DNA from 2 places in the Streptomyces sp. NPDC127092 genome. Region 2 is predicted to be linked to the other one. Evidence: riboswitches for the same ligand, from Rfam matches in the RefSeq annotation. Region 2 holds a riboswitch; the other holds the start of a gene.

Region 1 (17,970 bases), on a different contig from region 2:
CAGGAGGCGACCGACCGCGACGACGTACGGGCGGTGATCCTGTACGGCGGCGAGAAGGTGTTCGCGGCCGGCGCGGACATCAAGGAGATGCAGGTCATGGACCACGCGGCCATGGTCAGGCGGTCCCGCGCGCTCCAGGACTCCTTCACCGCGATCGCCCGCATCCCGAAGCCGGTCGTCGCGGCCGTCACCGGCTACGCCCTGGGCGGCGGCTGCGAGCTGGCGCTGTGCGCCGACTACCGGATCGCCGCGGACAACGCCAAGCTGGGCCAGCCGGAGATCCTGCTCGGCCTCATCCCGGGCGCCGGCGGCACCCAGCGGCTCTCCCGTCTCATCGGCCCCTCCAGGGCCAAGGACCTCATCTTCACCGGCCGCATGGTGAAGGCCGACGAGGCGCTCCAGCTGGGCCTGGTGGACCGCGTGGTCCCCGCCGCCGAGGTCTACGAGCAGGCGCACGCCTGGGCCGCCAAGCTCGCCCAGGGTCCGGCGATCGCGCTGCGCGCCGCGAAGGAGGCCGTCGACCAGGGTCTTGAGGCGGACATCGACACCGGCCTCGCCATCGAGCGCACCTGGTTCGCGGGCCTGTTCGCCACCGAGGACCGCGAGCGCGGCATGCGCAGCTTCGTCGAAGAGGGCCCGGGCAAGGCCAAGTTCGTCTGAGTGGCCGGATCCGAACGACCGTGACCGCGTTCCGACTGACTTTGGCATATGCCAGAGTCAGTCCCGCGGAATTGTCCGATCCGAGGGGGCGAATCCCCCGGAACGGCCCCGCGCGGGGCCGCGCCCGGCCATGATGGGGGGCATGGCGGGCCTGGAGGGTATGGATCAACCGCGGCAGCGTGGCGGTGCGACCGCCGCACGGTGGATACCGGCCGCCGAGGACGAACAGGCCGCGGAGGCACTGCGGTTGTACGGGAACCCGGCCGAGGAGGACGCCCGGCTGCCGTCCCGTCCCGAGTCCGCCGCGGTCGCCCGCCGGCTCACCCAGTGGGTGGTCCTGCGCCATTGGGCGCTCACCCCGCAGATCGCCGAGCACGCGGTGCTGCTCGTCTCGGAGTTGGTCGGCAACGCCGTCCGGCACACCGGCGCCCGGGTCTTCGCGCTGCGGATGCTGCGGCGCCGCGGCTGGATCCGCGTCGAGGTCCGGGACCCCTCGCGCGGCCTGCCCTGTCTGATGCCGGTGCACGAGCTCGACACGAGCGGGCGCGGCCTCTTCCTCGTCGACAAGCTCTCCGACCGCTGGGGCGTCGACCTCGCGCCGCGCGGCAAGACCACCTGGTTCGAGATGAGGGTGAGCGACCGCTGAGCGACCGCCGGCCGCACGCCGGCCGGGCCGGCGGGTGGTCGTCGGGCGCGGACGCACGAAAGCCCCCGTCCGCCGGGATGGGGCGCGTGGGGGCTTTCGTGTGGTGCGCCGCGGAATGGGGGGGTGTATCCGCGGCAGCTACGACGACCTGGCCCGGGTCAATGGGGGTCGTGTCATCGACTATGGCAGACAGGTGGCCTCGGTGCCAAAAGTCCCTACCGGGGCAGATCCGGACAAAGCCGGACGGTTTACCGATGAATCGTTGGTGACCTACAGCACCCACCTTGTAAAGCATGAATAAATATGGGGTTCATCGCGTGTTTCCTCGCCCTGTCCGCATGGTGGACGGCTGATCGCGACCCGCAAACGTCCTGAATCGGCCCAATCGTTATCTTTCGGGCGTATCGGCCGTTAAATGGTCCCGTGATGCCGACCGACCGCCGCGGTGCCCTCCGGGCGGGCGCGGCCAGCGCCCTCGCGGGAGCCCTCGCCACGGCCTGCGGCACGGAGCCCCGCCCCGAGCCCCGGCGACAGCAGCCCGCGCCCGCCGCACCCGTCGCCGCGCCCGCGCCCCGCCGCTGGCCCGGCCGGCCCGCCGAGATCGCCAACGGCCCCCGCGACCGGCCCCGGGTCGCCCTCACCTTCCACGGCCAGGGCGACCCCGCCACCGCCCGCGCGATCCTCGCTCACGCCGAGCGGGCCGGCGCCCACGTCACCGTCCTCGCCGTCGGCGAGTGGCTCGACCGCCACCCCGACATGGCCCGCCGCATCCTCGACGGCGGCCACGACCTCGGCAACCACACCCAGCGCCACCTCGACATCACCGCCATGACCGAGGCCGAGGCGCACGCCGAGATCGAGGGCTGCGCCCACCGGCTGCGCCGTCTCACCGGCTCCATCGGCACCTGGTTCCGGCCCTCCCGCACCCAGCACGCCACCGAGACCGTCCGGCGGGCCGCCCGCCGCGCCGGATACCCGCACGTGCTCTCGTACGACGTCGACTCCCTCGACTTCACCTCGCCGGGACCCGAGACCGTCGTCGCCAACGTGACCGGACCGATCCGCGACGGCTCGGTCGTGAGCCTCCACTTCGGCTACCCCGACACCGTCGCCGCGCTGCCCCTCCTCCTCGCCGACCTCGACCGCCGCGGCCTCTCCGCGGTCACCACCACGGAGCTGCTCACGTGATGCCGACCCCCGCCACCCGCACGAACCCCCGCCGTACGAAGACCCTGGCCGCCGCCGCGCTGCTCCTCGCCCTCGGCCTCGCCGCCTGCGGCAGCCCCCGCCCGGCCGCCACCGACACCGCCGGCGGCGTCAAGAAGGCCGCCGCCGTGCCCGCCGTACCGAAACCGGCCGCGGCGCCCGCCGGGCTGCCCGGCATGCCGCCCCTGCTCGAGCCCGACGACGTCTACGCCGCCGACCGCCCCAACCAGCTCTCCCCGGTGGTACGGGGCTTCCCGTCCCGGGTCTACGTCCCCAACACCAACTCCAACACCGTCTCCGTCATCGACCCCGCCACCTACAAGGTCGTCGAGACCATCCCGGTCGGCGTCCAGCCGCAGCACGTCGTCCCCTCCTGGGACCTGAAGACCCTCTGGGTCAACAACAACCGTGGCCACACCCTCACCCCGATCGACCCGGCCACCGGCGTCGCCGGCAAGCCCGTCGAGGTCCACGACCCGTACAACCTGTACTTCACCCCGAACGGGAAGTACGCCGTCGTCATGGCCTCGCTCGACCGCGAGCTGGTCTTCCGCGACCCGCACACCATGGACCGGAAGAAGACCGTCCCCGTCTCCTGCTACGGCGTCAACCACGCCGACTTCTCCGCCGACGGGCGCTACTTCGTCGTCTCCTGCGAGTTCTCCGGCGAGCTGCTCAAGGTCGACACCGAGAAGATGGAGGTCGTCGGCCAGCAGAAACTGCCCTTCCAGGGCGCCATGCCGCAGGACGTGAAGATCTCACCGGACGGCAAGACCTTCTACATCGCCGACATGATGGCCCACGGCATGTGGGTCCTCGACGGCGAGAAGTTCACCACCCCGCGGCTGCTGCCCACCGGCAAGGGCTGCCACGGCCTCTACGTCTCCCGCGACTCCAGGGAGATGTACGTGTCGAACCGCGGCGAGGGCACGATCTCCGTCTTCGACTTCACCAGGAACGAGCTCACCAAGAAGTGGCCGCTCCCCGACGGCGGATCCCCCGACATGGGCGGCGTCTCCGCCGACGGCAAGGTGCTGTGGCTCTCCGGACGCTACGACTCCGAGGTCTACGCGATCGACACCACGAGCGGGAAGCAGCTGGCCCGCATCCCGGTCGGCAGCGGCCCGCACGGCCTCGCGGTCTACCCGCAGCCGGGCCGCTACTCACTCGGCCACACGGGCATCTTCCGCTAGGCCGTCTCTTCCGGATCTTGGCCGGGTCCGCGACGCCTGGCACGGCACCTCGCCGCGTTGCCGAAACGCCCCGATAGCTCCGCTATCGCGACGCTCCGGTGCGCCTTGCGATGCTTCCCCTCGGCCCTGGCGGGCCTGGGGAGACCCCATGCACCAGACGCCGCGGCCTATCCGGCCCTGATCCGAAAGAAACGACCTAGACCGCGTCTGCCTCAGCCCGCGACGAGCAGCACCTCCGCGCCCACCGGGCGGTATCCCGCCGCCTGGAAGGTGCGGACGCTGCGGGCGTTGCCCGGGGTGTTCTGGGCCCACACCACGGTGTCCGGAGTCAGGTGGCGGGCCGCTGTCGCGAGCGCCCGCCCCAGACCCCGGTGCCGTACGTCCTCGTCCACCTCGACCGCGACCTCCATGCGGCCCGCCACGCCCCGGCCCATGATCAGCACGCCGCCGTCCGCCGCCCACACCCGGACGTCGTCGCGGTACTTCAGGGCGCGCGCCACCCGCGGATGCTCCTGGTCCTCGATCTCCCGGAGCTCGACCGCCGGCTCGCCCGGCAGCGCGTCCGCGACCGTCATCAGGTCGACCGTGTGCACGTGCCGGCCCGTGCGGGCCATCAGCGCCGCGTGGAACCGCGGGGTCATGCTCGCCACCAGAGGATCCGTCGACGCCGTCGCCAGCTCCGCCCGGATCCACTCCGGGTCCTCGTCCAGGAACACCACCGAGTGCGCCGTGAACGACAGCACTCCCGCGTCCCGGGCGTTCGGCTGGGGCACGATCGTCGTCGAGCCGTCCGGCGGCGGGAACTCCCCGCGCGCCGCGGCCGCCAGTATCTCCGCCACGTCGCTCTTCATGCCCCCATCATCCGGCACCGGGGCGCCCGCTAATCTGGCCCCCGACATCAAGCACCATGAAGGGGCGGAAACAGTGGCGGACATCGAGTCGGCACGTACGGCATTCAACAAGTTCGACGTGGACGGGGACGGCTTCATCACGGCCGCCGAGTACAAGCACGTCATGGCCGAGATGGGCGACTTCAACGTGACCGAGACGGTCGCCGAGGCGCTCATCAAGCAGCGCGACGACAACGGCGACGGCGTCCTCTCCTGGGACGAGTTCTGGGCCCACCTCAGCAAGGCCTGACCCCGGAACCCACCGTCCGGGGCGCGGACGGGCGGCGCCGTACGACCAAGCGTACGTACGTGAGTTGCCGCCCGTCCGGCCCCCGGTGACGATCATGAGGTGACGCTCCCAGGCCCCTTCGGCACCCCGACCCGCCGCCTGACGGCAGCCGTAATCGCCGCAGTCGCCGTCCTCACCGTCGCCCTCCTCGGGGCCTCACTCGCCCAGACCGGCACCGGCGAACTGCAGATCCCCGCCGCCGGCACCACCACCCTGCTGCGCCTCCTCGTCGTCGCCGCGCTCGCCGTCCAGATCGGCGAGATCGTCGGCGTCCGGATCGCCGGAGAGGGCCCGCTGCCCCGCCGCTGGTCCGTCCCGGCCGCCGCCGTCGGCTGCGCCGCCTCCGCGGGCCTCCTCGTGCTCCTCGCCGTGATCAGCGGACTGAAGCTCAGCACCGTGTACGGGCTGCGCGAAGGCCGCCTCTTCCTCGTCACCGCCAACGCCCTCGCGCTCGCCGCCGTCTGCGCGGCCACCAGACGCCCCGCCCTCGCCCTCGGGCCGCTCGCCGCCGCCGTCGTCGCCGAGGCGCTGCGCGCCCACCCGGAGGCGTACACCCCGGCGATCGGCGTCACCCTCACGGTCGTCCACCTGACGGCCGCGTCGCTCTGGTTCGGCACCCTCCTGTACGTGCTGCGCACCATGCGGCTGCGCGGCGGCGCCCGGGACGTCCTGATGCGCTACGCGAAGATGGCCGCCTGGGTCTTCGCCGCCCTCGCCGTCACCGGCACCTGCTCCACCCTGCGCCGCCTCCCGCTCGACGGCGTGTTCACCACCGCGTACGGCAGGGTCCTCCTGGTCAAACTCGCCCTCTTCGGCCTGACCGCCCTCCTCGCCCTCACCGCCCGCCGCCGCATGCTCCGCGGCGAGGACGCCCAGCCGCCGGCCCGGATCGAGCTGTCCGTACTGGCGGCGGTCATGGTCGTCTCGGCGCTCCTCACGGTGGTACCGGACCCGCACTGGCTGCTGCCGTGAGCGGAGGGCTCCCGACGAGCGAAGATCCGCAGGCCGGAGGAGAATAGGAGACGACCCCCCACCTCCTCACCCTCATGTTCACTGCCCTGCGACTGGCGCGTCGAATGCTGACGGCGGTGCTTCTGAGCGCGGCGATCAGCGTGGGGCCGGTCGCTTTCACGCCACCGGCGGCGGCCGAACCGCTGAACGCGGGCGTCTACCTGACCCCGGATTCGGGTCCGGCCGGGACGGACGTGACGGTGGGCGGCCAGGGCTTCGAGGCCTGCGGCGAGGTGACGATCACCTTCGACGGCGGGCATGCCGAGCCGGGCACGGTGAACGTGCCCGAGATCTCCGGCTCCATCACGGTGCCGGACGGCACCCCGGCCGGGCAGCACTCGATCGAGGCGACGTGCGACGAGGACCCCGACACCGGTGACTACTACTACGGCTCGGCGTCCTTCACCGTGACCGGCGAGGGCACGCCGCCGTCGTCCGAGACCCCGGCGCTCCAGCTCGACCGGTCCGAAGGGCCGCCGGGAACGACCATCGGCGTCGAGGGCTCGGGCTTCGGCATGTGCTACGCGGATGACGTCGAGCTCTACGTGGACGAGACGCGGGCGCTGGACTACCACATCGATGTGGGTGCCGAGACGGGCACCTTCAGCGAGCAGATCACGCTCGCGGACGACATCGAGCCGGGCGATCACCGGATCCGGGCCGTCTGCGTCGGCTACCCGGGTGTCTCGGCGGAGGCCCCCTTCGTCGTCACGGGCACGACGACGGAGGCGAACCCCGTCCTCACCGTCGCCCCCGAGCAGGACGTCGCCGGCGCGACGGCAACGGCGACCGGTACCGGGTTCACCTGCACGGAGGCCCAGCTGCTGTGGGACGGCTCCGAGCAGCTGGCCACCGCGACCGTCGACGGCTCGGGCGACCTCGGTGCGGACATCACGGTGCCGGACGACGCGGCGGAAGGCGCGCACACGATCCGGGCGGTCTGCGTGGACCACCCGGAGCAGTACGCCGAAGCCCCGTTCACCGTCACGCCCACGGGTGGCGGAACCGACAACGGCGGAACGGACAACGGCGGAACGGACAACGGCGGGACGGACACCGGTGGCACCGACAACGGCGGAACGGACAACGGCGGGACCGACAACGGTGGCACGGACAACGGCGGTACCGACAATGGCGGCACCGACAACGGTGGGACCGACAACGGTGGGACCGATACTGGTGGTGGGTCCGGTGGGTCGGAGGGCGGGTCCAGTACCCCCGTCGGTGTGGTCGTCGGCGGCACCTCCGGTGCCGCGCTCGCCCTCGCCGCCGCCGCGCTCGTCTACTTCGGGCGGCTGCACCGCGGCCCGCGCTGGGTGCACAAGCACATACGCGCCACCCTGCGGCCCGCCACCGGCGCCACGGCGCTGACCGAGACCCGGCAGCCGGGCGATCCCCCGACCCGCACCACCCGGCTCGACCCGCACGCGGACCCCGGGCGCCAGCGCCTGGAGGGCGACGGCTCCGCGGAGGAGGAGCGATGACAGCGACCGTGATCCCGCCCGTGGCGGCCCCTACGTCCGTCCGCTCGTTCCTGCTCGACGCCGGCGAGGGCCTCGAAGGCCCGCTGCGCGCCCACGGCACGGCCGGCCCGCTGCTCGCTCCCGTACGCGGCAGGACGCCCGCCGCCGACCGGGCCGTGGAGCACGAGCTGGCGACGGTCGTCGACGACTTCCTCGGCCTCGACGTGCTCGACCTGGTGGCCGGCGGCTGGCGCGGCCACGCGGGCCTGCGGTCCGCCGCCCGGCGCACCCGGGACCTGCCCGGCAGCGAGGAGGTCGTCGCCCTGGCCCGCCACAAGATCACCTCCACGCACCGGCCGTACGTCGACCTCTACGTGGACGGCGCGAAGCTCGGCACCCTCGAGGTGGAGCTGAACCTGGTCCTCTGGATCTCCGGCCTGGTCTGCGTGGTCCGCGACGCCTGTCTGACCGCGGTCAGGGCGGGAGACTGCGCGGTCGACGTGAGCCTCGCGGTCCAGAGCACCCCGATCGCCGAACGCCGGGGCAGCCGCCTGGACCTCCCCGGCGCCTTCGCCCTGCGCCGCCCGGTGCCGCTGCTGCGGGACGAACCCCCGGGGCCCCAGGAGGCCCCGACGATCCCGGGCGTCGGGACGATGTGATCAGCCCGCGGTGCGATCAGCCCGCGGCGGGGCGCGTCAGCACTCGATGATGTTCACCGCGAGGCCGCCCCGCGCCGTCTCCTTGTACTTCACGCTCATGTCCGCGCCCGTCTCCTTCATGGTCTTGATGACCTTGTCGAGCGAGACCAGGTGGCTGCCGTCGCCGCGCATCGACATCTTCGCCGCCGTGACGGCCTTGACCGCCGCCATGCCGTTGCGCTCGATGCACGGGATCTGGACCAGGCCGCCGACCGGGTCGCAGGTGAGGCCCAGGTTGTGTTCCATGCCGATCTCGGCGGCGTTTTCGACCTGCTCGGGGGAGCCGCCCAGGACCTCGGCGAGGGCGCCGGCCGCCATGGAGCAGGCGGAGCCGACCTCGCCCTGGCAGCCGACCTCGGCGCCGGAGATGGAGGCGTTCTCCTTGAAGAGCATGCCGATCGCGCCGGCGGCGAGGAGGAAGCGGACCACGCCGTCCTCCTTCTCCTCTTCGGAGGCCCCGCCGGCCGCGAAGTTCATGTAGTAGTGCAGGACCGCCGGGATGATGCCCGCCGCACCGTTCGTCGGGGCGGTGACCACGCGGCCGCCCGCCGCGTTCTCCTCGTTCACGGCCATCGCGTACAGAGTGATCCACTCCATCGCGTGCGCGGCCGGGTCGCCCTCGGAGCGCAGCTTGCGGGCCGAGGTCGCGGCGCGGCGGCGGACCTTCAGGCCGCCCGGCAGGATGCCCTCGCGGGACATGCCGCGCGAGACGCAGGCCTGCATCACGCGCCAGATCTCCAGGAGGCCCTCGCGGATCTCCGTCTCCGTGCGCCAGGCCTTCTCGTTCTCCAGCATCAGGGAGGAGATGGACAGGCCCGTCTCCTTGGTGAGGCGGAGGAGCTCGTCGCCCGTGCGGAAGGGGTACTTCAGGACCGTGTCGTCCGGGATGATGGGGCTCTCGCCCGCGACCGCGTCCTCGTCGACGACGAAGCCGCCGCCGACCGAGTAGTAGGTCTTCTCCAGGACCAGCGCGCCCTCGGCGTCGTACGCGAAGACCGTCATGCCGTTGGCGTGGTACGGCAGTGCCTTGCGGCGGTGCAGGATCAGGTCGTCGTCGAACGAGAACGGGATCTCGTGGGCGCCGAGCAGGTTGATCCGGCCGCTCTCCTTGATCCGCTCGAACTCGTCGTCGGCGGTCTCCACGTCCACCGTGCGCGGCGAGTGGCCCTCCAGGCCGAGCAGGACCGCCTTCGGGGTGCCGTGGCCGTGGCCGGTGGCGCCGAGCGAGCCGTACAGCTCCGCCCGTATCGCCGCCGTGTGGGCGAGCAGCCCCTCGTTCTTCAGCCGGCGGGCGAACATCCGGGCCGCGCGCATCGGGCCCACCGTGTGGGAGCTCGACGGACCGATGCCGATCGAGAACAGGTCGAAGACCGAGATGGCCACGGGGACTCCTTGTGGGGCTAGACGCCGTTGTCTGCCGGGGTGGTGCAGAACAAGCAGGAAGAGCGGTACGGGGGCGTTGAGGGGGCGCAAAGCGGTGGGGCACCACACTCACCGTCCAGTGTGCGTGGTGCCCCGGAGCTTTCGTACGTACGAACCCTGGAACTAAAGGGTACGAAATTACTACAGGCCGGGGTACAGCGGGTGCTTCTCGGCCAGAGCGGTCACGCGGGCCTTCAGGGCCTGCGCGTCGAAGCCGGGCTTCAGCGTCTCGGCGATGATGTCGGCGACCTCGCGGAAGTCCTCGGCCTGGAAGCCGCGGGTGGCGAGGGCCGGCGTGCCGATGCGCAGGCCGGAGGTGACCATCGGCGGGCGCGGGTCGTTCGGAACGGCGTTCCGGTTGACCGTGATGCCCACCTCGTGGAGGCGGTCCTCGGCCTGCTGGCCGTCCAGCTCGCTGTCGCGCAGGTCGACGAGGAGCAGGTGGACGTCCGTGCCGCCGGACAGGACGGAGACGCCGTGCTGCGTGACGTCGTCCTGGACCAGGCGCTCGGCGATGATCCGGGCACCGTCCAGCGTGCGCTGCTGGCGCTCCTTGAACTCCTCCGAGGCGGCGACCTTGAAGGAGACGGCCTTGGCCGCGATCACGTGCTCCAGCGGGCCGCCCTGGAAGCCGGGGAAGACCGAGGAGTTCAGCTTCTTCGCGAACTCCTTCTTCGCCAGGATGATGCCGCCGCGCGGGCCGCCGAGCGTCTTGTGCGTGGTGGAGGTCACCACGTCCGCGTACTCGACCGGGTTCGGGTGCAGACCGGCGGCGACCAGGCCGGCGAAGTGGGCCATGTCGACCCACAGGTACGCCTCGACCTCGTCGGCGATCCGGCGGAACTCGGCGAAGTCCAGCTGACGCGGGTACGCCGACCAGCCGGCGATGATCACCTTCGGGCGGTGCTCCTTGGCGAGGCGCTCGACCTCGGCCATGTCCACCAGACCGGCCTCGTCCACGTGGTACGCGACCACGTTGAACTGCTTGCCGGAGAAGTTCAGGCGCATGCCGTGGGTGAGGTGGCCGCCGTGCGCCAGGTCGAGGCCGAGGATCGTGTCGCCGGGCTGGGCGATCGCGAACAGCGCGGCCTGGTTGGCGGAGGCGCCGGAGTGGGGCTGCACGTTGGCGTACTCGGCGCCGAACAGGTCCTTGATCCGGTCGATCGCGATCTGCTCGGCCACGTCGACGTGCTCGCAGCCGCCGTAGTAGCGGCGGCCCGGGTAGCCCTCGGCGTACTTGTTGGTGAGGACCGAGCCCTGGGCCTCCATGACCGCGACCGGAGCGAAGTTCTCCGAGGCGATCATCTCGAGGGTGGACTGCTGGCGGCGGAGCTCGGCGTCGACGGCGGCGGCGACGTCGGGGTCCAGCTCGTGGAGAGGGGTGTTCAGAAGCGACATGAATCGATCCCTAGGGGGTCTCGGTTAGCCGGCGGTGAAGGCGGTGTACTCGTCGGCGCTGAGCAGGGCGTCGGCCTGGCTCTCGTCGGAGAGGCGCACCTTGAACAGCCAGCCGCCCGCGAACGGGGCGGTGTTCACCAGCGCCGGGTCGTCCACGACGTCCTGGTTGGCCTCGACGACCTCGCCGGACACAGGGGCGTACAGCTCGCTGACGGACTTGGTCGACTCCAGCTCGCCACAGGACTCGCCCTCGGTCACGGTGTCACCGACCGCGGGGAGCTGGACGTACACGATGTCGCCGAGCGCGTTCGCCGCGTGCTCGGTGATGCCGACCGTGGCGACGCCGTCCTCGACGGCCGACAGCCACTCGTGCTCCTTGCTGTAGCGCAGCTGCTGGGGGTTGCTCATGACCTGATTCTCCTGGATCGGGGGAGTACTGATGAACGTGGGTCTTACGGGGTGAGACACGGACTGAGACGGATGCGTCACGTCCGGCTCATGTCCGGTGCCTGAGGAGCCTCGGCCCCATGGTCACTTCTGGCGCTTGTAGAACGGCAGCGCCACGACCGTGTACGGCTCGTGCGCGCCGCGGATGTCGACGCCGACGCCCTCCGTGCCGGGCTCGGCGAAGGCCGCGTCCACGTACGCCATGGCGATCGGCTTGCCGAGGGTCGGGGACGGGGCGCCGGAGGTGATCTCGCCGACGACCTCGCCGTTCGCGACCACGGACATGCCGGCGCGGGGCACCCGGCGGCCCTCGGCGACCAGGCCGACCAGCTTGCGCGGCGGGGCGGTCTCGGCGCGCTCGGCGGCCTTCTCCAGGGCCTCGCGGCCGACGAAGCGGCCCTCGTTCGTGGTCTTCTCGAACTTCACGACCCGGCCGAGCCCGGCGTCGAAGGGGGTGAGCGCGGTGGTCAGCTCGTGGCCGTACAGCGGCATGCCCGCCTCCAGGCGGAGCGTGTCGCGGCAGGACAGGCCGCAGGGGATCAGGCCGACGCCCTGGCCCGCCTCGGTGAGCGCCTGCCACACGCCCTCGGCGTGCTCCGGCTTCAGGAACAGCTCGAAGCCGTCCTCACCCGTGTAGCCGGTGCGGGCGATCAGGGCGGGGACGCCGGCGACGGTGCCCGGGAGGCCCGCGTAGTACTTCAGACCGTCCAGGTCGGCGTCGGTGAGCTGCTTGAGGATGCTGGGGGACTCGGGGCCCTGGACGGCGATCAGCGCGTACGCGTCGCGGTCGTCGCGGACCTCGGCGTCGAAGCCCTCGGAGCGGGCCACGAGCGCGTCGAGGACGACCTGGGCGTTGGAGGCGTTGGCGACGACCATGTACTCGGTCTCGCCGAGGCGGTAGACGATCAGGTCGTCGAGGATGCCGCCGTCCTCCTGGCAGATCATCGTGTAGCGGGCGCGGCCGTTGCCCACGGTGGAGATGTTGCCGACCAGGGCGTAGTCCAGGAGGTCAACGGCCTGCGGGCCGGTGACGGTGATCTCGCCCATGTGGGAGAGGTCGAAGAGGCCCGCCTTGGTGCGGACGGCGTTGTGCTCGTCGCGCTCGCTGCCGTACCGCAGCGGCATGTCCCAGCCCGCGAAGTCGGTCATGGTCGCGCCCAGCGAACGGTGCAGCGCGTCGAGGGCGGTCAGACGGGGGGCAGTGCTCATCGGGTGGCTCCCGGGTCCCAGGGCGTGCAGGGCACGACAGACAAGACGGTGAGGACGATCCTCCCCATCTGTCATGGAACCTGAGAGGTTCACCGAGAGCATCTCGTCACCGAGAGTTCGGCTTGCACCTTGGGTGGGGACGCGACAGCGCGACCCGCTTTTCAGATCTGCCTCATCCACGCGGTACGGGGCCTGAGAGATTCAAGGGAGGTACTTGCTCCTTCGGCGCCCGGGCGACGCGGCGCGACTGCGCCGGCGACCGGAACTCTCCCGCGCGGATTCGAGCGGCCGGTATGCGGTTGTGCGCGCTCGGGCGAGCGCGTGGCGCGCTCATCATTGCACGGCGGATCCGCGCGGCAAATCGCTTGTGCCGCATTACCGTCTCTTTACACTTCGTGGGCAAGGGTCTCCGCAGACCCGACAGGGGGAGAAGCGATGACGATCCAGCGCACCGGTGTCGCGGCCGCGGCCACGAACACCGGGATACCGCCCCAGCGGGCGGTCGCCCGGGCCCGCACGCGCGAGCGCGCCCGCACCCGGCGCCGCGCGCGGCTGCTGCGCGACCTGCGCGAGCGCGAGGGCCGCAGCCCCCGCGTGCTCACGTACGCGGCGGGCGACGTCGTGGTCGTCTCCGGGCTGCCCGGCGCCGGGAAGTCCACGCTGATGAGCCGGGCCGCCGAGGGCCGGGCCGTCGACTCCCAGCACACCCGGGAGCGCTGGGAGCAGCGGCTGCCCCGCTTCCTGCCGTACGCCGTCTACCGTCCGTTCGCCCGGATCGCCCACTACGCGGGCCTGCGCCGAGCCCTGCGCACCGGCGCCGGGGTGATCGTCCACGACTGCGGCACCCAGTCCTGGGTGCGCGGCTGGCTCGCCCGCGAGGCCCGCCGGCGCGGCGTCGCACTGCACCTCATCCTGCTCGACGTCGACCCCGACACCGCCCGGGCCGGCCAGCGGGAGCGCGGCCGCGGCGTCTCCTCGTACGCCTTCGCCCGGCACCGCCGTGCGGTGGGCCGACTGGTGCGGACCGCCGAGGCGGGCGCGCTGCCACCCGGCTGCGCCTCGGTCACCCTGCTCGACCGCGCTGCCGCCGACACCCTGCGGAAGATCGGATTCCGCGACGTGGCGTGAACCACTCCGGCCCCTTCGGGCGTCCTTTCCGGTCACAGGGCCGCCGGAGCGCCATTAAGGTGCATACGGCCTGTCCGGCGGATCCGCGCCGGGCGCCGGGAAAGGGCCGCGAAAGGGCCGGGAAAGGGGACGACGAGGACCGTGGACGTGACGTGGCCGGGCAATGAGCTCGAGGAAGTACTGGCCGCCTCCCTCGGCAACCCCTCCGCCGGAGGCCGTCTCGTCGAGGTCCTCGGCCGCAGCCCGATCTGGGTGCCGCTGCCCAACGGCGGCGGACCCGACAGCACCGACCTCGACCTGCCCACCATGGAGATCGAGGGCGGCGCCTACGTGCCCGTCTTCAGCTCCGAGCAGCAGTTCCTCGCCTGCGTCGGCGCCCACATGTCGTACACCGTCGCCCCGGCCCGCGACTTCGCCCGCGGTCTGCCGCCGCAGCTCGGCATCGCCGTGAACCCCGGCGGCACCGTCGGCGTCCCGCTCCCGCCGCCCGCCGTGGCCGAGCTCTGCCGGGCCGGCCGCACCGCCCTCGACGGGCCGGCGACCGGCGGCCGGGTCCGCCTCTTCGAGCCCGACTGGCAGGACGACCCGGTCGACTTCCTCGCCGCCGCCTCCGCCGAGTTCGAGGCCACCGGCGTCGTCCACTCCGCCCGGCGTGCCCTCGCCAGCGTCGAGGGCACCGAACCCGCCCTCTTCGTCGGCGTCCAGCTCACCGGCCCCGAGGCCGACCGGAACGCGCCGCTCGACGCCCTCGGCCGGGCCCTCGGCCGCGTCGAGGTCGCCTGGCCGGTCAACCTGATCCTGCTCGACGTGGCCCAGGACCCGGTCGGCGACTGGATGCTGGACAAGGTGCGCCCCTTCTTCCAGCGCGCCGCCGTGTGACGGACCCCCCGTCTAAGCTGAACTTCCAGTCGGGCCTCCAGCAGTACCCACGCTGAACCCCGAGCCGAACCGATCCACGAGCCGAGCCGTACGAAAGAGGGGCGGGACCCACGGTGAGCGCGTCAGGCACCGCCGCGACCGGACAGGTCGAGCACATGCTGCGCCAGGTGGCACCCGGGCGTCACGACGCCTACGAGCAGCTGCTGCACGCCCTCGCCGGCTCCGAGGTGTGGATGCTGCTCTGGCAGGGCACTCCCGGCTCGCCCGACGCCCAGTACGGCAACATGGAGGTCGACGGCTACGGCTACGCGCCGTGCGTCACCTCCGCCCAGGAGCTCGCCGCCTCCGGCTGGAACCGGGCCCACGAGCTCGTCACCGGCATCGAGATCGCCCGCGCCCTCTTCCCCGACCGCTGGGGCATCTGGCTGAATCCGCACGCGCCCGGCGGCGGTGTCGGCATCCCGTGGGCCGACCTGCGCCGCATCGCCACCGGCCTGGACCGGATGCCCGCGGGACCGCTGCGGCTGTCCGAACCCGCCGTCGAGATCCCGCAGTTCTACGCGCTGCTCACGCAGAACGCCCACCGCACCCCGGCCGTCCGCTCGCTGCGCCGCGCCTGGGTGCAGCCCGCGCTCGGCTCCCCGTACCTCGCCATCGGCCTCGACCTGTACGACTCCTCGCCGGCCTCCGTCGAGGCCGTCCGGGCGATGATGCACCAGACGGTCGCCGCCGTCCCCGACGGGCTGCCCGTCTCCACGGTGGCCATGTCCGACACGTACGACCCGGTCGCGATGTGGCTGTACGCCCACGCCCGTCCGTTCTACGACCGGGACGCCCACGCCGCCGCACCGGGCGCCGCGTCTCACCAGTCGGGATACGGCTACCCGCCCGCGCACCACCGCTGAGCCGCCGCGGAAACGCCGCGGAAACCTCCCCGAAATCCCTTGCCGAGCTGAGCTTTTGGCTCCGCTTTCGGACGGCGACGCTGCGATGTCCCGCATCCGCCCGATTTGCCAACTGTCCGGGTCTCAGCTTGATATCACCGCTATGCGGACTGTTCTCTGCCGCGTCACTCGCCAGTAGCGTTCGGCCGGTCAGACCGACCACACATGGCGACCCAGGGGTGGACCCATGCGAATATTCACGTCCCGGTCAGCCCGGGCTTTGACGGCGGCCCTCGCGGTCGGCCTCATCGCCACCGGCTGCGCGAGCGAGCGGGGCAAGGACGGGGGCAAGGACGGAGCGAAGGACACCTTCGTCTTCGGTGCCCCCGGTGACCCGGCCTCCCTCGACCCGTCGCTCGCCGCCGACGGCGAGACCTTCCGCGTCACCCGGCAGGCCTTCGAGGCGCTGCTCGAGCACGAGTCCGGCGGCAGCAAGCTGGTCGGCGGTCTCGCCGAGAAGTGGTCCAGCAACCCTGAGGGCACGGTCTGGACGTTCAACCTGCGCAAGGGCGTGAAGTTCCACGACGGCGAGGCGTTCAACGCCGCCGCGGTCTGCGCGAACTACGACCACTGGTTCAACTGGAAGGGCACCTACCAGTCCTCCGCGATCTCCACCTACTGGCAGGACATCATGGGTGGCTTCGCGAAGAACGAGGACAAGGAAGCCCCCGCGCCGAACTACAAGTCCTGCACCGCGAAGGACGAGAACACGGCGGTCATCGAGGTCCTCAAGCCCTCCGCCAACCTGCCCGGCGGCTTCTCGCTCCAGGCGCTCGCGATCCACTCGCCGAAGGCGATCAAGGAGTACGAGAAGCAGGAGGCGAGCGCCAAGGGCGACGCCATCACGTACCCCAAGTACAGCCAGGAGGCCGGCACGGTCGCCGGCACCGGCCCGTACAAGATCACGAAGTGGAACAAGGGCAACAAGGAAGTCAGCCTGACCCGCTTCGACGACTACTGGGGCGACAAGGCCAAGGTGAAGAACCTGGTCTTCAGGACGATCGACACCGAGGAAACTCGTAGGCAGGCGCTGCAGGCGGGGGACATCGACGGTTACGACCTCGTTGCCCCGGCCGACATCAAGACGCTCGAGAGCGCCGGCTTCAAGGTGCCGACCCGTGACGTCTTCAACCTGCTCTACCTCGGCATGACGCAGACGAAGAACCCGGCGCTGCAGAAGCCTGAGGTCCGCCAGGCCATCGCGCACGCCGTCGACCGCGAGAACATCGTCAAGACCCAGCTGCCCGCGGGCGGCAAGGTCGCGACCCAGTTCATGCCCGACACGGTCGCCGGCTGGTCCGAGAACGTGAAGAAGTACCCCTTCGACACGGCCAAGGCCAAGCAGCTCCTCGCCTCCGCCGGCGCGAGCGACCTCTCGATCGAGATGTGCTACCCGACCGAGGTCACCCGCCCGTACATGCCTGCCCCGCAGGACATCTTCGAGCTGATCAAGGCCGACCTGGAGAAGGCCGGCATCAAGGTCACCCCGAAGCCGCTGAAGTGGAACCCGGACTACCTGGACGCGGTCGAGGCCGGCTCCTGCGCCCTGCACATGCTGGGCTGGACCGGTGACTTCAACGACGGCTACAACTTCATCGGCACCTGGTTCGCCGAGCCCGACAAGCAGTGGGGCTTCAAGGACGACAAGGTCTTCAACGCGGTGAAGGCGGGCTCGCTCCAGGGCGACCCGACCAAGCGGACCGACCTCTACAAGGCCGCCAACGAGGCGATCATGGACTACCTGCCGGGTCTCCCGCTGACGTCCTCGCCGCCGGCCATCGCGTTCGGCAAGAACGTCAACCCGCCGAAGGTCTCCCCGCTCACGCAGGAGAACTTCGCCGAGGTCTCCTTCAAGTAACACCCCGTAAGCGGTCCGCCCGGTCACGCGTTCCTCCGTGACCGGGCGTCCGCGCATCCGACTCCCGAACAACGCAAGAAAGGGGCACGCGGGGTGTTGCGACTCGTCGTACGACGACTTCTCCAGCTCATACCCACCCTGCTCGGCCTGTCGGTTCTGCTGTTCCTCTGGCTGAACCGACTGCCCGGCGGACCCGCCTCAGCGATCCTGGGCGAGCGGGCGACCGAAGCCGACGTCGCGCGGATCAACCGCGCACTGGGACTGGACCAGCCGGTCTACGTCCAGTACGGGCGCTTCCTGAAGCGGCTCGTCAACCTCGACCTGGGCACCTCGGTGCAGACCGGACAACCGGTCTGGGACGAATTCGTGCTGCGGTTCCCCGCCACGGTGGAACTCAGCATCACCGCCATGATCATGGCTACCGCCGTCGGTATCCCGCTCGGCTATGTCGCCGCCCGCAGGCGCGGCGGCTGGCTCGACGTGGCCTCGGTGTCGGGCTCGCTCGTCGGCATCTGCATCCCGGTCTTCTTCCTGGCCCAGTTGCTCAGGGGCGCCTTCGGCGGCGTCTTCGGCACCTTCGGCCGCCAGTCCACGGGCCTTGACGCGACCAGCGTGACCGGCTTCGCCGT
Region 2 (12,915 bases):
CTCCGCCGGCACGGCTATCCGCCGCCGCAGGTGAACTTCCTCGGCAAAGCTGCCACTTTCAACTTGATGTACGCGTTCCCGTTGCTGCTGCTCAGTGACGGAGAGGGATGGCTTGCGTCACTCGCCGAAGTTTTCGGGTGGGCCTTCGCCGGATGGGGTACAACTCTGTATTGGTGGGCAGGGATCCTCTACGTGGTCCAGGTCCGTCGACTCGTGAAGGCGGATACCGCGGCCGATTGAGCCCGTCCGTCCTGTGCCTGGCAACGACGCCGGCCGGATGAAGACGCCTAAGGGCCATTGAGCGGACAGGTGAAGTCGGCAGGACCGTCGTCTCTTCAAGGAGGACGCTTCCGACATGAAGGCCGTCGTGATGGCCGGTGGCGAAGGCACGCGCCTTCGCCCCATGACCTCGAGCATGCCCAAGCCTCTTCTGCCGGTCGTGAACCGGCCGATCATGGAGCACGTCCTGCGACTGCTCAAGAGGCACGGTCTCAACGAGACCGTCGTCACCGTGCAGTTCCTCGCCTCTCTCGTCAGGAATTACTTCGGGGACGGCGAAGAGCTCGGAATGGAGCTCACCTATGCCAACGAGGAGAAGCCGCTCGGCACCGCGGGGAGCGTGAAGAATGCCGAGGAGGCGCTGAAGGACGACGCCTTTCTCGTCATCTCGGGGGACGCGCTCACCGACTTCGACCTCACCGATCTGATCCGCTTCCACAAGGAAAAGGGCGCGCTCGTCACGGTCTGCCTGACCCGGGTGCCCAATCCTCTGGAATTCGGCATCACGATCGTCGACGAGGAAGGCAAGGTCGAACGATTCCTGGAGAAGCCGACCTGGGGCCAGGTCTTCTCCGACACGGTGAACACGGGCATCTACGTCATGGAGCCCGAGGTCTTCGACTACGTCGAGGCGGACGTTCCGGTGGACTGGTCGGGTGACGTCTTCCCGCAGCTGATGAAGGAAGGCAAGCCGATTTACGGCTATGTCGCCGAGGGCTACTGGGAGGACGTGGGCACCCACGAGAGCTACGTGAAGGCCCAGGCGGACGTCCTGGAGGGCAAGGTCGAGGTCGACATCGACGGCTTCGAGATCTCGCCCGGCGTGTGGGTCGCCGAAGGCGCCGAGGTCCACCCCGACGCCGTGCTGCGCGGGCCGCTGTACATCGGCGACTACGCCCAGGTGGAGGCCGGCGCGGAGGTGCGCGAGCACACCGTGATCGGGTCCAACGTCGTCGTCAAGAGCGGCGCCTTCCTGCACAAGGCCGTCATCCACGACAACGTCTACATCGGGCAGCAGAGCAATCTGCGCGGCTGCGTCGTCGGCAAGAACACCGATGTGATGCGGGCCGCCCGGATCGAGGACGGGGCCGTCATCGGGGACGAGTGCCTGATCGGTGAGGAATCGATCGTGCAGGGCAACGTCCGGGTCTACCCGTTCAAGACGATCGAGGCCGGCGCCTTCGTCAACACCTCCGTCATCTGGGAGTCCCGCGGCCAGGCGCACCTCTTCGGGGCCCGTGGCGTGTCGGGCATCATCAACGTGGAGATCACGCCCGAGCTGGCCGTGCGGCTCGCCGGCGCGTACGCCACCACGCTGAAGAAGGGCGCGACCGTCACGACCGCGCGCGACCACTCCCGTGGTGCCCGGGCGCTGAAACGGGCGGTGATCTCGGCCTTGCAGGCCGCCGCCATCGACGTACGCGACCTGGAGAACGTGCCGCTGCCGGTGGCGCGGCAGCAGACGGCGCGCGGCTCGGCCGGCGGGATCATGGTGCGCACGTCGCCGGGTGCGCCGGACTCCGTGGACATCATGTTCTTCGACGAGCGGGGCGCGGACCTGTCGCAGGCGGGCCAGCGCAAGCTCGACCGGGTGTTCGCGCGCCAGGAGTACCGGCGGGCGTTCCCCGGAGAGATCGGCGACCTGTCGTTCCCGGCCAGCGTGTTCGACTCGTACACCGGCTCGCTGCTGCGGAACGTGGACACGTCCGGCATCGCGGAGGCGGGCCTGAAGGTGGTCGTGGACGCCGCCAACGGAAGCGCGGGTCTCGTGCTGCCGAGTCTCCTCGGCCGGCTCCAGGTGGATTCGCTGACGATCAACCCGGGTCTCGACGAGTCGCGGCCCACGGAGTCGGCGGAGAGCCGGCGGGCCGGTCTCGTACGGCTCGGTGAGATCGTCGCCTCGGCGCGTGCCGCGTTCGGGGTGCGCTTCGACCCCGTCGGCGAGCGGCTTTCGCTGGTCGACGAGCGGGGCCGGATCATCGAGGACGACCGGGCGCTGCTGGTGATGCTGGACCTGGTGGCGGCCGAGCGGCGGTCGGGCCGGGTCGCGCTGCCGGTGACGACCACGAGGATCGCCGAGCAGGTCGCCGCGTACCACGGCACACAGGTGGAGTGGACGACGACCTCGCCGGACGACCTGACCCGGGTCGGCCGCGAGGAGTCGACGATCTTCGGCGGTGACGGCCGTGGCGGGTTCATCGTGCCGGAGTTCAGCAGCGTCTTCGACGGTGCGGCGTCGTTCGTACGGCTCATCGGTCTGGTGGCCCGTACGCAGCTCACGCTCAGCCAGATCGACGCCCGGATCCCGCGCGCGCACGTGCTCAAGCGGGACATCGCCACCCCGTGGGCGGTGAAGGGCCTGGTGATGCGCCGGGTGGTGGAGGCGGCCGGTGACCGGTCCGTGGACACCACCGACGGTGTGCGGGTGGTGGAGGCCGACGGGCGCTGGGTGATGGTGCTGCCCGACCCGGCGGAGGCCGTCACCCATCTGTGGGCGGAGGGGCCGGACGACGGCTCCGCGCAGGCGCTGCTCGACGAGTGGTCGGCCGTCGTCGACAGCGCAGGTCACTGAGCCGGGGGCGGACGGACGAGGCGTCCGGGCCGGGAGGTACGCGTCGGTACCTCCCGGCTCTTCGGTGGGGCCATTCGGCGGTAGGGCGTGCGACGTGCGACGATGTGCGGCATGTCGCAGCAGCCCCCCGTTCGGAGCACAGGAACGCCACCTCCGCGTCCGGACGCGTCCATGTCGCTGCTGAACAACGTGATCGACCACGCTCTGGACGACGGTTACGCGGAGGCCTCGGCCCGGCGCGCCGCCGAGGGCGGTGGGCTGCCCCGTACGATTCGGGCCAAGCTCGGGCTCGCGGCGGGCCTGGTGCTGGCGGCGGCCGTCGTGACGCTGGGTGCCGCCGAGGCGCGGGTGTCCGCGCCGGTGGTCGCCAAGGAGCGGCAGGAGCTGATCGACCGGATCGAGTCGGAGACCTCGGCCGCGGACGGGCTGGAGCGGGACGTCGAGCGGATCCGCGACGAGGTCGGCGAGCGGCAGCGCAAGGCGCTGGAGCAGCACGGCGGTGACCAGGCGGAGCTGGTGGCACTGCTGTCCGGGGCGACCCCGGTGCACGGGCCCGGCGTGAAGCTGGTCGTGGACGACGCCAAGGGCACCGACACGGGTGGCGGCGGTCCGCGGGAGAGCAGTGGTTTCTCCGACACCGGGCGGGTGCGCGACCGTGACATGCAGCGGGTCGTGAACGGTCTGTGGGAGTCGGGTGCCGAGGCGGTCGCGATCAACGGTCAGCGGCTGACGGCACTGTCGGCGATCCGGGCGGCGGGCGACGCCATACTGGTCGACAACAGGCCGCTGGTGCCGCCGTACACGATCCTCGCCGTCGGCGACGGACAGCGGCTGAGCACGGCGTTCCAGGACAGCGCCGACGGCCAGTACCTGCACGCGCTGCAGGAGAACTTCGGGATCCGTACGAGCATCTCGGCGGAGGGCGACGTGCGTCTGCCGGCCGCGTCGAGCCTGATCGTACGTACAGCAGAGCCGAGGGGAGCCGGGGCGGCGAAGGCCACCGGGCAGGCCACGGCCGACACAGGGAAGGGCACATCTTGATCGCCGTACTGGGCCTGATCGTGGGAGTCGTGGTCGGACTGTTGGTCCGGCCCGAGGTTCCGGCGGTGGTCGAGCCCTATCTTCCGATCGCCGTGGTCGCCGCCCTCGACGCGGTCTTCGGCGGACTGCGCGCCATGCTCGACGGGATCTTCGTCGACAAGGTCTTCGTGGTGTCGTTCCTGTCGAACGTGGTCGTGGCGGCGCTGATCGTCTTCCTCGGTGACAAGCTGGGCGTCGGTGCGCAGTTGTCGACCGGTGTGGTCGTCGTGCTGGGCATCCGGATCTTCTCGAACGCCGCCGCCATCCGTCGGCACGTGTTCCGGGCGTGAGGCCGATGAGCGAGAACGAGCACGAGAACGAGAACGCGAGCGCGAACGGGCGGGACGGTCAGCCGGCGCGGGAGCCGGGCGAGTCCGGCGCGCCGCAGCCGCGACCGCAGTCGCACCCGGGCGCCCAGCCCCAGCCGCGACCGCAGCCGGGCCGGCAACCGCAGCCGGGATCCCAGCCGGGCCCGAAGCCGGGCGCCCAGCCGCAGCCGCAGCCTGGCCCGCAGCCCCAGCCGCGGCCCGTGCCTCCGTCCCAGCCTCCGTCCGGGGCCGTACCCCCGTCCCAGCCCGCGCCGCAGCCGTCGTCGGCGCCCGCGACCCGGTCCGAGCCGTCGGTGACCGGGCGGCAGCGGCTGGCCGCCAGTCTGTGGCCGCCGCGGGTGACGCGGGCCCAACTCGTCGTCGCCCTGCTGCTGTTCGTCCTCGGCCTCGGTCTGGCCATCCAGGTCCGGTCGACGAGCGACAACAGCGCGCTGCGCGGCGCCCGCCAGGAGGACCTGGTGCGGATCCTCGACGAGCTCGACGACCGCACCCAGCGCCTGGAGGACGAGAAGACCCGTCTGGAGAGCCAGCGCAACGAGCTGGAGTCCAGCTCGGACCAGGCCGAGGAGGCCCGCAAGCAGACCCAGGAGAAGGAGCGGCAGCTCGGCATCCTGGCCGGTACGGTGGCCGCCGAGGGTCCCGGGATCACGCTGACGATCACGGACTCCGCCGGTGCCGTCGAGTCGGACATGCTGCTCGACGCCATCCAGGAGCTGCGGGCGGCCGGCGCGGAGGCGATCCAGGTCAACGACGTGCGCGTGGTGGCCGACAGCTACTTCTCGGGCAGCGGACGAGACATGTCGATCGATGGAACGCAGGTGGCCGCTCCGTACGTCTTCAAGGTCATCGGGAAGCCGGAGGATCTCGAGCCCGCGCTCAACATCCCCGGCGGCATCGTCCAGACGTTGGAGAAGGAGCAGGCCACGGCCAGGGTGGAGCGTTCCGGGAAGATCGTCGTCGACGCCTTGCGACCTGCGAAGCGGCCTGACTACGCTCAGTCGTCCTCGCAGTGAGGCGGGGCTCGATGACGGTCGCGCGGCAAGGGCATGACCTTGCGGGGGGTCGCCGCACCACATGGGTGGTGCGTGGTGGAAACTGTCGAGTGGATACGGACGTTGTGAAGATGTCCGGGTCGGCAGGTGTGTTCAGTCAGGGTTCGTCCTGCCCCACGGGCGGGTCTGTTTCGGTCAAGGGGAATCGCCCGTGAAGTTGTTTGCGAAGTTGTTCGGCAAGAGCGGACGCGAGGACGGCGGCGACGCCAGGCATCGCGCGCCGCGTCACGCCCAGAGCGAGGAACAGGGCGCCGAGCGCCCGCTCTTCCGTGACGAGGTCGGTGGCCAAGGTGGAGACATTCCGGGCACACAGGGCGCGTCTTCTGTTGACCCTGCCGGTGCCGGGCGCATAGGTTTCGGAGAACCATCAACCTCAAGTACGGGTGGAGGGTTTGCCTCCGATCCGTACGCGACCCAGACCTCCGCGGGGCAGCCGCGGCAGGAGGACGCGTCCATGCCGGTGTGTACGAGGTGCGGTCACCGTAATACGGCGGACAGCCGTTTCTGCTCCCACTGCGGAACGCCGCTGCGTGGCGGAGTCGCGCCGGAGCGTGCTTCCGAGACGACCTCGACGATCTCCATCTCGGGGCTCGAGGCCTACGACTCGGAGGTCACCGGCCAGACCGCGCTCCCGGCGCTCTCGGCCGAGGCGCTGGCGGCGGTGGAGGCCCTGCCGACCGGCTCGGCGCTGCTGATCGTGCGCCGCGGTCCGAACTCGGGCAGCCGCTTCCTGCTGGACGGCGAGCTGACCACGGCCGGCCGTCACCCGCAGAGCGACATCTTCCTGGACGACGTGACCGTGTCGCGCCGTCATGTGGAGTTCCGGCGCCAGCCCGACGGCACCTTCACGGTGTCGGACGTCGGCAGCCTCAACGGCACCTACGTCAACCGCGAGCCGATCGACTCGGTCGTGCTCTCCAACGGTGACGAGGTGCAGATCGGCAAGTACCGGCTCGTGTTCTTCGCGAGCCAGCGGGGCGTGTGACGCCCCGGAGAACCTTCAGGGAAGGTCCATGCTGCGTACACCGACGGGCGGTGCCGGTCCCGGCACCGCCGCCGCGGGCGAACGACTGGTCAGCATCGGCACGGTGCTGAGCCAGTTGCGCGACGAGTTTCCCGAAGTGACCATCTCCAAGATCCGGTTCCTGGAGGCCGAAGGGCTCGTCGAGCCCCGCCGCACGGCCTCCGGGTACCGGAAGTTCAGTCCGCAGGACGTGGAGCGGCTCGCCCAGATCCTGCGGATGCAGCGGGACCACTACCTCCCGCTCAAGGTCATCCGCGAGCACCTGGACGCCCTGGCCCGGGGTGAGCAGGTCAGGCTGCCCTCGCCCGCGGGTCCGTCGCGCGACCTGCTCGACGGGGCCTGGGACGGGGAGGCCGAGCGTCCCACCGCGGCGCGGGTCGGCCGGGCGGAGCTGCTCGCCGCCGCCGAGGTGACCGAGGCCGAGCTGGCCGACTGGGAGTCGTACGGACTGATCGCCCAGGCCGAGGGCGGTGGCTACGACGCCGAGACCGTCACCGTCGCCAGGCTCGTGGCGGATCTGGGGAGATTCGGTCTGGAACCCCGGCACCTGCGGGCCGTGAAGGCCGCCGCCGACCGGGAGGCCGGTCTCGTCGAACAGGTCGTCGCGCCGCTGCGTCGGCACCGCAATCCGCAGACCAGGGCCCATGCGGAGGCCACCGCGAAGGAGCTCGCGGGCCTCTCCGTACGCCTGCACGCGGCACTGGTCCAGACCGCTCTCGGGCTCCGGCTGCAGTGAACCGGGGACGGCCTTCGGACGGCCCGACTACCCAAACCGGGCGGGCACGTCCTAGGGTTGCTGTGTGAACGAGCTCGACGTTGTGGGTGTCCGGGTGGAAATGCCCTCCAACCAGCCGATCGTGCTCCTGCGTGAAGTGGGAGGCGACCGGTACCTCCCCATCTGGATCGGACCGGGGGAGGCGACCGCGATCGCCTTCGCCCAGCAGGGCATGGCCCCGGCCAGGCCGCTGACGCACGACCTCTTCAAGGACGTGCTGGAGGCCGTGGGGCAGGAGCTCACCGAGGTCCGCATCACGGACCTGCGCGACGGCGTCTTCTACGCCGAGCTGGTCTTCGCCAGCGGTGTCGAGGTGAGTGCCCGGCCGTCCGACGCGATAGCGCTCGCCCTGCGCACCGGGACGCCGATCTACGGCAGCGACGGGGTGCTCGACGACGCGGGGATCGCGATTCCGGACGAGCAGGAGGACGAGGTGGAGAAGTTCCGCGAGTTCCTCGACCAGATCTCGCCCGAGGACTTCGGGACGAGCAACCAGTAGTCCGCCGGACTCGCCCGGGGCCCGTCCGGCCGCGGCCGGGGAGCGGCCCCGAGGCATTCGAGTAGCCTTTCCCCGACACGGGGCACGGGAAACCACTCTTCGGGTGATTATCACTCGGCGTGCCGAGTGTGGCGATCGTTGACGCACCCCGAGTGACTGCCTACCTTCGTGTGGGCAGGTCAAGGACGGAGGGTCGGCGTGATGAGCAGCGGCGACGGTACGGCAGGGGGCTTCCTGGGGCGCGCCCCCGGGGAGAAGGGCCCGTATCCGCTTCACGGCAGTGTGGGCGACCTCGGTACGGACGCCGGCGCGCCCCCGGCGGCCCCGGGCGAGGCCCAGGAGACCGTCGGCTACCGCGGTCCCACGGCCTGCGCGGCGGCCGGCATCACGTACCGGCAGCTGGACTACTGGGCGCGCACCGGCCTCGTCGAGCCGAGCGTGCGGCCCGCCTACGGTTCCGGCACGCAGCGGCTCTACAGCTTCCGTGACGTCGTCGTTCTGAAGATCGTCAAGCGTTTCCTGGACACGGGGGTCGCGCTGCAGAACATCCGGGCGGCGGTGCAGCACCTGCGGGCCCGCGGATTCCGCGATCTGGAGCGGATGACCCTGATGAGTGACGGCGCGACGGTCTACGAGTGCTCGTCGCCGGACGAGGTGGTCGACCTGCTGCAGGGCGGTCAGGGCGTCTTCGGCATCGCCGTGGGAGTGGTCTGGCGGGACGTGGAGGCGGCGCTGTCGCAGCTCCACGGCGAGCGCGTGGACACCGGCGAGACGCTGATCGGGCACAACCCGGCGGACGAGCTGGCGCGGCGGCGCCGGGACCGGGCCGTCTGACCCCGCGGCTCCGCGCCCGGCGGAACCGGTCCGTACGCGCGTGCGGGCCGGTTGTCAGTGGTGTGGGGCAGCATCGGAACCGTGAGAGCCGCGCCCACGATCCTGCATCTCGACATGGATGCCTTCTTCGCCGCCGCCGAGCAGGCGTCGAAGCCCAGCCTGCGCGGAAAGCCCGTGATCGTGGGCGGGCTCGGGCCGCGTGGTGTGGTCGCGACCGCGTCGTACGAGGCACGGCGCTTCGGCGTGCACTCGGCGATGCCGATGGCGCAGGCGCGGCGGCTCGCGCCGAACGCGGCCTATCTCGTGCCGCGCTTCGCCTTCTACCGGGCGATCAGCGGCCAGGTGATGGAACTGCTCGGGCGGCTCTCGCCGCTCGTCGAGCCGCTCAGCCTGGACGAGGCCTTCGTCGACCTGGAGGCCGGGGGCGTCGCCGACGACGGCGCGAGCGCGCGGGCGGCGGGGGAGCGGCTGCGGCGGGACATCCTCGCCACCACCGGTCTCACCGGGTCGGTGGGTCTGGCCGGCTCGAAGATGCTCGCGAAGATCGCCTCGGAGGAGGCCAAGCCGGACGGGCTCGTGCTGATCGAGCCGGGCACGGAGCGGGAGCTGCTCGGGCCGCGTTCGGTGCGGATCATCCCGGGCGTCGGGCCGGCGACCGGGGAGCATCTGCGGCGGGCCGGGATCACGACGGTGGCCGAGGTGGTGGAGGCCGGCGAGGACGAGCTCGTACGGCTGCTCGGGAAGGCGCACGGGGCCTCGCTGTACCTGATGGCCCTCGGGTACGACGACCGGCCCGTGGTGGCCGAGCGGGACGCGAAGTCGGTGTCCGTGGAGGACACCTTCGACGTGGACCTGCACGACCGGCTGCGGATCCGGCTGGAGGTGGAGCGGCTCGCGGAGCGGTGTGTGGCGCGGCTGCGGGGATCCGGGCACTCGGGGCGGACGATCGTGCTGAAGGTGCGGCGTTACGACTTCTCGACGCTGACCAGGTCCGAGACGCTGCGGGGGCCGACGGACGACCCGGTGGTGGTGCGGGAGGCGGCGGCGCGGCTGCTGGACCTGGTGGACACGACCGGTGGTGTGCGGCTGCTCGGCGTCGGGGTCAGCGGGCTCGCGGACTACACGCAGGAGGACCTGTTCGCCCAGGCGGAGGCGGAGGCGGAGGCGGAGGTGCGGGCGGAGGCCGGTGCCGTGGAGGGTGCGGGAGACGCGGAGCGGGCCGAGGAGGGCGTCGGTGCCTCCTCGGCCGTGGCGCCCGCGCCTGTGACGGCCACGGAGCGGGTCGAGCGGCGCTGGGCTCCCGGGCTCGACGTACGGCACGCCGTGTACGGGCCCGGCTGGGTGCAGGGCAGCGGCGTCGGCCGGGTCACCGTCCGCTTCGAGGAGCCGACCTCGGCGCCCGGCCGGGTGCGCACCTTCCCGGTCGACGATCCCGAGCTCGAGCCCTCGGACCCGCTGCCGCTGGTCCCCGGCGGCGCGACGGGTGCGGCGGCGTAGCCCCGCCGGGGCGCGCGGGGCGGGAAGGGTGCTTCAGGACTCCTCCTGGCCCGCCAGACGGCCGAAGTCGCGGGGCTCGGTGTCCTGGGGCGGGGGCGGCAGGGCGAGGCTGTAGTGGCGGTAGAGCTGGAGTTCCTGCTCGGGGGAGAGGTGGCGGCCGACGCCGAAGTCGGGGGCGTCCTTGATGAGCGCGCGCTCGTACGGGACGTGGAGGCCGTCGCCCGCCAGCTCGCTCGGCTCCAGGGGGACGAACGCGTCCCGGCTGAACAGGCCGGTGCGGACGGCGGCCCATTCGGGGACGCCCGTCGCGTCGTCCAGGTACACCTCGTCCACGGTGCCGATCTTGTGTCCGTTCCGGTCGAACGCCTTGCGGCCGATCAGGCTGCGCGGATCGATGTCGGTCTGCACGGTCCCTCCAACTGGTCGCAACTGCTCTACAAGCACTACGAAAGTGCACATCTGGGATGTCGGCCACTTGAGCGATGGGAGAAGGAACGGCGCTGGTAGGCTGGCTGTGGCTGTGGACCCCGCGCGGGAGAGTCCTCCGGAGAAGGCTTCCGGAGGCGCCGAAGGAGCAAATCCTCCCCGGAATCTCTCAGGCACCCGTACCGCGCGGACGAGGTCACTCTGGAAAGCAGGGCGGGCGTCGACGGCATCCGCTCTCACCGACGGTGAAAGCCGGCCTGCCCGCAGGGCACGCCGGTGAAGCTCTCAGGTTGAGATGACAGAGGGGGAGGCCGTCCGGGCACCCGCGCCGAGGTGCCCCTCGCAGGTCGTGACGACCAGGAGGCCCCCGTACATGACCGCCAACCGCATTCCGCTCTCCGAGCTCGAGCAGGGAATCCCCTTCGAGCAGCGGCACATCGGGCCCGACGCCGAGGCGCGGGCCAAGATGCTCGCCCAGGTCGGTTACGGCTCCCTCGACGAGCTCACGGCCGCCGCCGTGCCGGACGTCATCAAGAACGCCGAGGCCCTGGCCCTGCCGGGGGCCCGCACCGAGGCCGAGGTGCTGGCCGAGCTGCGCTCCCTCGCCGACCGCAACCAGGTCCTCGCCCCGATGATCGGTCTGGGCTACTACGGGACCTTCACCCCGCCGGTCATCCTGCGCAACGTCATGGAGAACCCGGCCTGGTACACGGCGTACACGCCGTACCAGCCGGAGATCTCGCAGGGCCGTCTGGAGGCCCTGCTCAACTTCCAGACCGTGGTCGCCGACCTCACCGGTCTGCCCACCTCCGGCGCCTCGCTGCTCGACGAGGGCACCGCCGCCGCCGAGGCGATGGCGCTGTCCCGCCGGGTCGGCAAGGTCAAGAACGGCGTCTTCCTGGTCGACGCGGACGCCCTGCCGCAGACCATCGCCGTCATCGAGACCCGCGCCGAGCCCACCGGCGTCGAGGTCGTCGTCGCCGACCTGTCCGCCGGCATCCCGGCCGAGATCGCCGAGCGCGGTGTCTTCGGCGTCCTGATCCAGTACCCGGGTGCCTCCGGTGCCATCCGTGACATCAAGCCGGTCATCGACCAGGCCCACGAGCTCGGCGCGATCGTCACCGTGGCCGCCGACCTGCTCGCCCTGACGCTGCTGGCCTCGCCCGGCTCGCTCGGCGCGGACATCGCCGTCGGCACCACCCAGCGCTTCGGCGTCCCGATGGGCTTCGGCGGTCCGCACGCCGGCTACATGGCCGTCCAGGACAAGCACGCGCGCTCGCTGCCCGGCCGCCTCGTCGGCGTCTCCGTCGACGCCGACGGCAACAAGGCCTACCGTCTGGCCCTGCAGACCCGCGAGCAGCACATCCGCCGCGAGAAGGCCACCAGCAACATCTGTACGGCGCAGGTCCTGCTCGCCGTGATGGCCGGCATGTACGCCGTCTACCACGGCCCCGAGGGCCTCAAGGGCATCGCCCGGCGCACCCACCGCTACGCCGCGATCCTGGCGGCCGGTCTGCGGGCCGGAGGCGTCGAGCTCACCCAGGGCGCGTTCTTCGACACCCTCACCGCCCGTGTCCCGGGCCGCGCCGACGCCGTCGTCGCCGCCGCCCGCGAGGGCGGCGTGAACCTGTACCGCGTCGACGCCGACCGGGTCTCCGTGTCCTGCGACGAGACCACCACGCGGGCGAACCTCGCCGCCGTCTGGGCCGCCTTCGGCGTCGAGGCCGACACCGAGGCCCTGGACGCCGTCACCGAGGACGCGCTGCCGGCCGACGCGCTGCGCACCGACGCGTACCTGACCCACCCGGTGTTCCACGCGCACCGCTCCGAGACCGCGATGCTGCGCTACCTGCGCAAGCTGGCCGACCGCGACTACGCGCTCGACCGCGGCATGATCCCGCTCGGCTCCTGCACCATGAAGCTGAACGCGACCACCGAGATGGAGCCGGTGACCTGGCCCGAGTTCGGCCAGATCCACCCCTTCGCCCCGGTCGAGCAGGCGCAGGGCTACCTCACGCTCATCACCGAGCTCGAGGAGCGCCTGGCCGAGGCCACCGGCTACGACAAGGTGTCGATCCAGCCGAACGCCGGCTCGCAGGGCGAGCTGGCCGGTCTGCTCGCGGTCCGCGCCTACCACCGCGCGAACGGCGACACCCAGCGCACGGTCTGCCTCATCCCGTCCTCCGCGCACGGCACCAACGCCGCCTCCGCGGTGATGGCCGGCATGAAGGTCGTCGTCGTGAAGACCGCTGAGGACGGCGAGGTCGACGTCGAGGACCTGCGCGCCAAGATCGAGCAGCACCGCGACGAGCTCGCCGTGCTGATGATCACCTACCCGTCCACGCACGGTGTGTTCGAGGAGCACGTCTCCGAGATCTGCGGCCTGGTGCACGAGGCCGGCGGCCAGGTGTACGTCGACGGCGCCAACCTCAACGCCCTGGTCGGCCTGGCCAAGCCGGGTCACTTCGGCGGCGACGTCTCGCACCTGAACCTGCACAAGACCTTCTGCATCCCGCACGGCGGCGGCGGCCCGGGCGTCGGTCCGGTC

Evidence for each region. A riboswitch is a leader RNA that binds a small molecule or an ion and turns the genes downstream of it on or off. The one in region 2 is predicted to bind glycine.
Region 1: another riboswitch for glycine. It lies ahead of gcvT (glycine cleavage system aminomethyltransferase GcvT); the one in region 2 lies ahead of gcvP (aminomethyl-transferring glycine dehydrogenase).

Annotation. Positions count from the first base shown of each region.
Region 1 is NZ_JBHXFE010000031.1:83,919-101,888, forward strand. It holds gene ACFWJO_RS24685 (enoyl-CoA hydratase/isomerase family protein) at 1-660, shown strand, start outside; gene ACFWJO_RS24690 (ATP-binding protein) at 791-1,306, shown strand; gene ACFWJO_RS24695 (polysaccharide deacetylase family protein) at 1,733-2,494, shown strand; gene ACFWJO_RS24700 (hypothetical protein) at 2,494-3,705, shown strand; gene ACFWJO_RS24705 (GNAT family N-acetyltransferase) at 3,918-4,556, opposite strand; gene ACFWJO_RS24710 (EF-hand domain-containing protein) at 4,630-4,845, shown strand; gene ACFWJO_RS24715 (copper resistance D family protein) at 4,945-5,856, shown strand; gene ACFWJO_RS24720 (hypothetical protein) at 5,973-7,379, shown strand; gene ACFWJO_RS24725 (hypothetical protein) at 7,376-8,017, shown strand; gene ACFWJO_RS24730 (L-serine ammonia-lyase) at 8,054-9,439, opposite strand; gene glyA (serine hydroxymethyltransferase) at 9,620-10,876, opposite strand; gene gcvH (glycine cleavage system protein GcvH) at 10,901-11,284, opposite strand; gene gcvT (glycine cleavage system aminomethyltransferase GcvT) at 11,408-12,532, opposite strand; glycine riboswitch at 12,704-12,815, opposite strand; gene ACFWJO_RS24750 (AAA family ATPase) at 12,968-13,660, shown strand; gene ACFWJO_RS24755 (enhanced serine sensitivity protein SseB) at 13,802-14,539, shown strand; gene ACFWJO_RS24760 (enhanced serine sensitivity protein SseB C-terminal domain-containing protein) at 14,653-15,444, shown strand; gene ACFWJO_RS24765 (ABC transporter substrate-binding protein) at 15,671-17,341, shown strand; gene ACFWJO_RS24770 (ABC transporter permease) at 17,435-17,970, shown strand, end outside.
Region 2 is NZ_JBHXFE010000049.1:602-13,516, forward strand. It holds gene ACFWJO_RS31155 (CDP-alcohol phosphatidyltransferase family protein) at 1-240, shown strand, start outside; gene ACFWJO_RS31160 (sugar phosphate nucleotidyltransferase) at 356-2,851, shown strand; gene ACFWJO_RS31165 (DUF881 domain-containing protein) at 2,963-3,892, shown strand; gene ACFWJO_RS31170 (small basic family protein) at 3,889-4,221, shown strand; gene ACFWJO_RS31175 (DUF881 domain-containing protein) at 4,461-5,273, shown strand; gene ACFWJO_RS31180 (FHA domain-containing protein) at 5,335-6,297, shown strand; gene ACFWJO_RS31185 (MerR family transcriptional regulator) at 6,326-7,072, shown strand; gene ACFWJO_RS31190 (bifunctional nuclease family protein) at 7,137-7,610, shown strand; gene ACFWJO_RS31195 (MerR family transcriptional regulator) at 7,812-8,444, shown strand; gene ACFWJO_RS31200 (DNA polymerase IV) at 8,526-9,941, shown strand; gene ACFWJO_RS31205 (PRC-barrel domain-containing protein) at 9,975-10,400, opposite strand; glycine riboswitch at 10,464-10,562, shown strand; gene gcvP (aminomethyl-transferring glycine dehydrogenase) at 10,741-12,915, shown strand, end outside.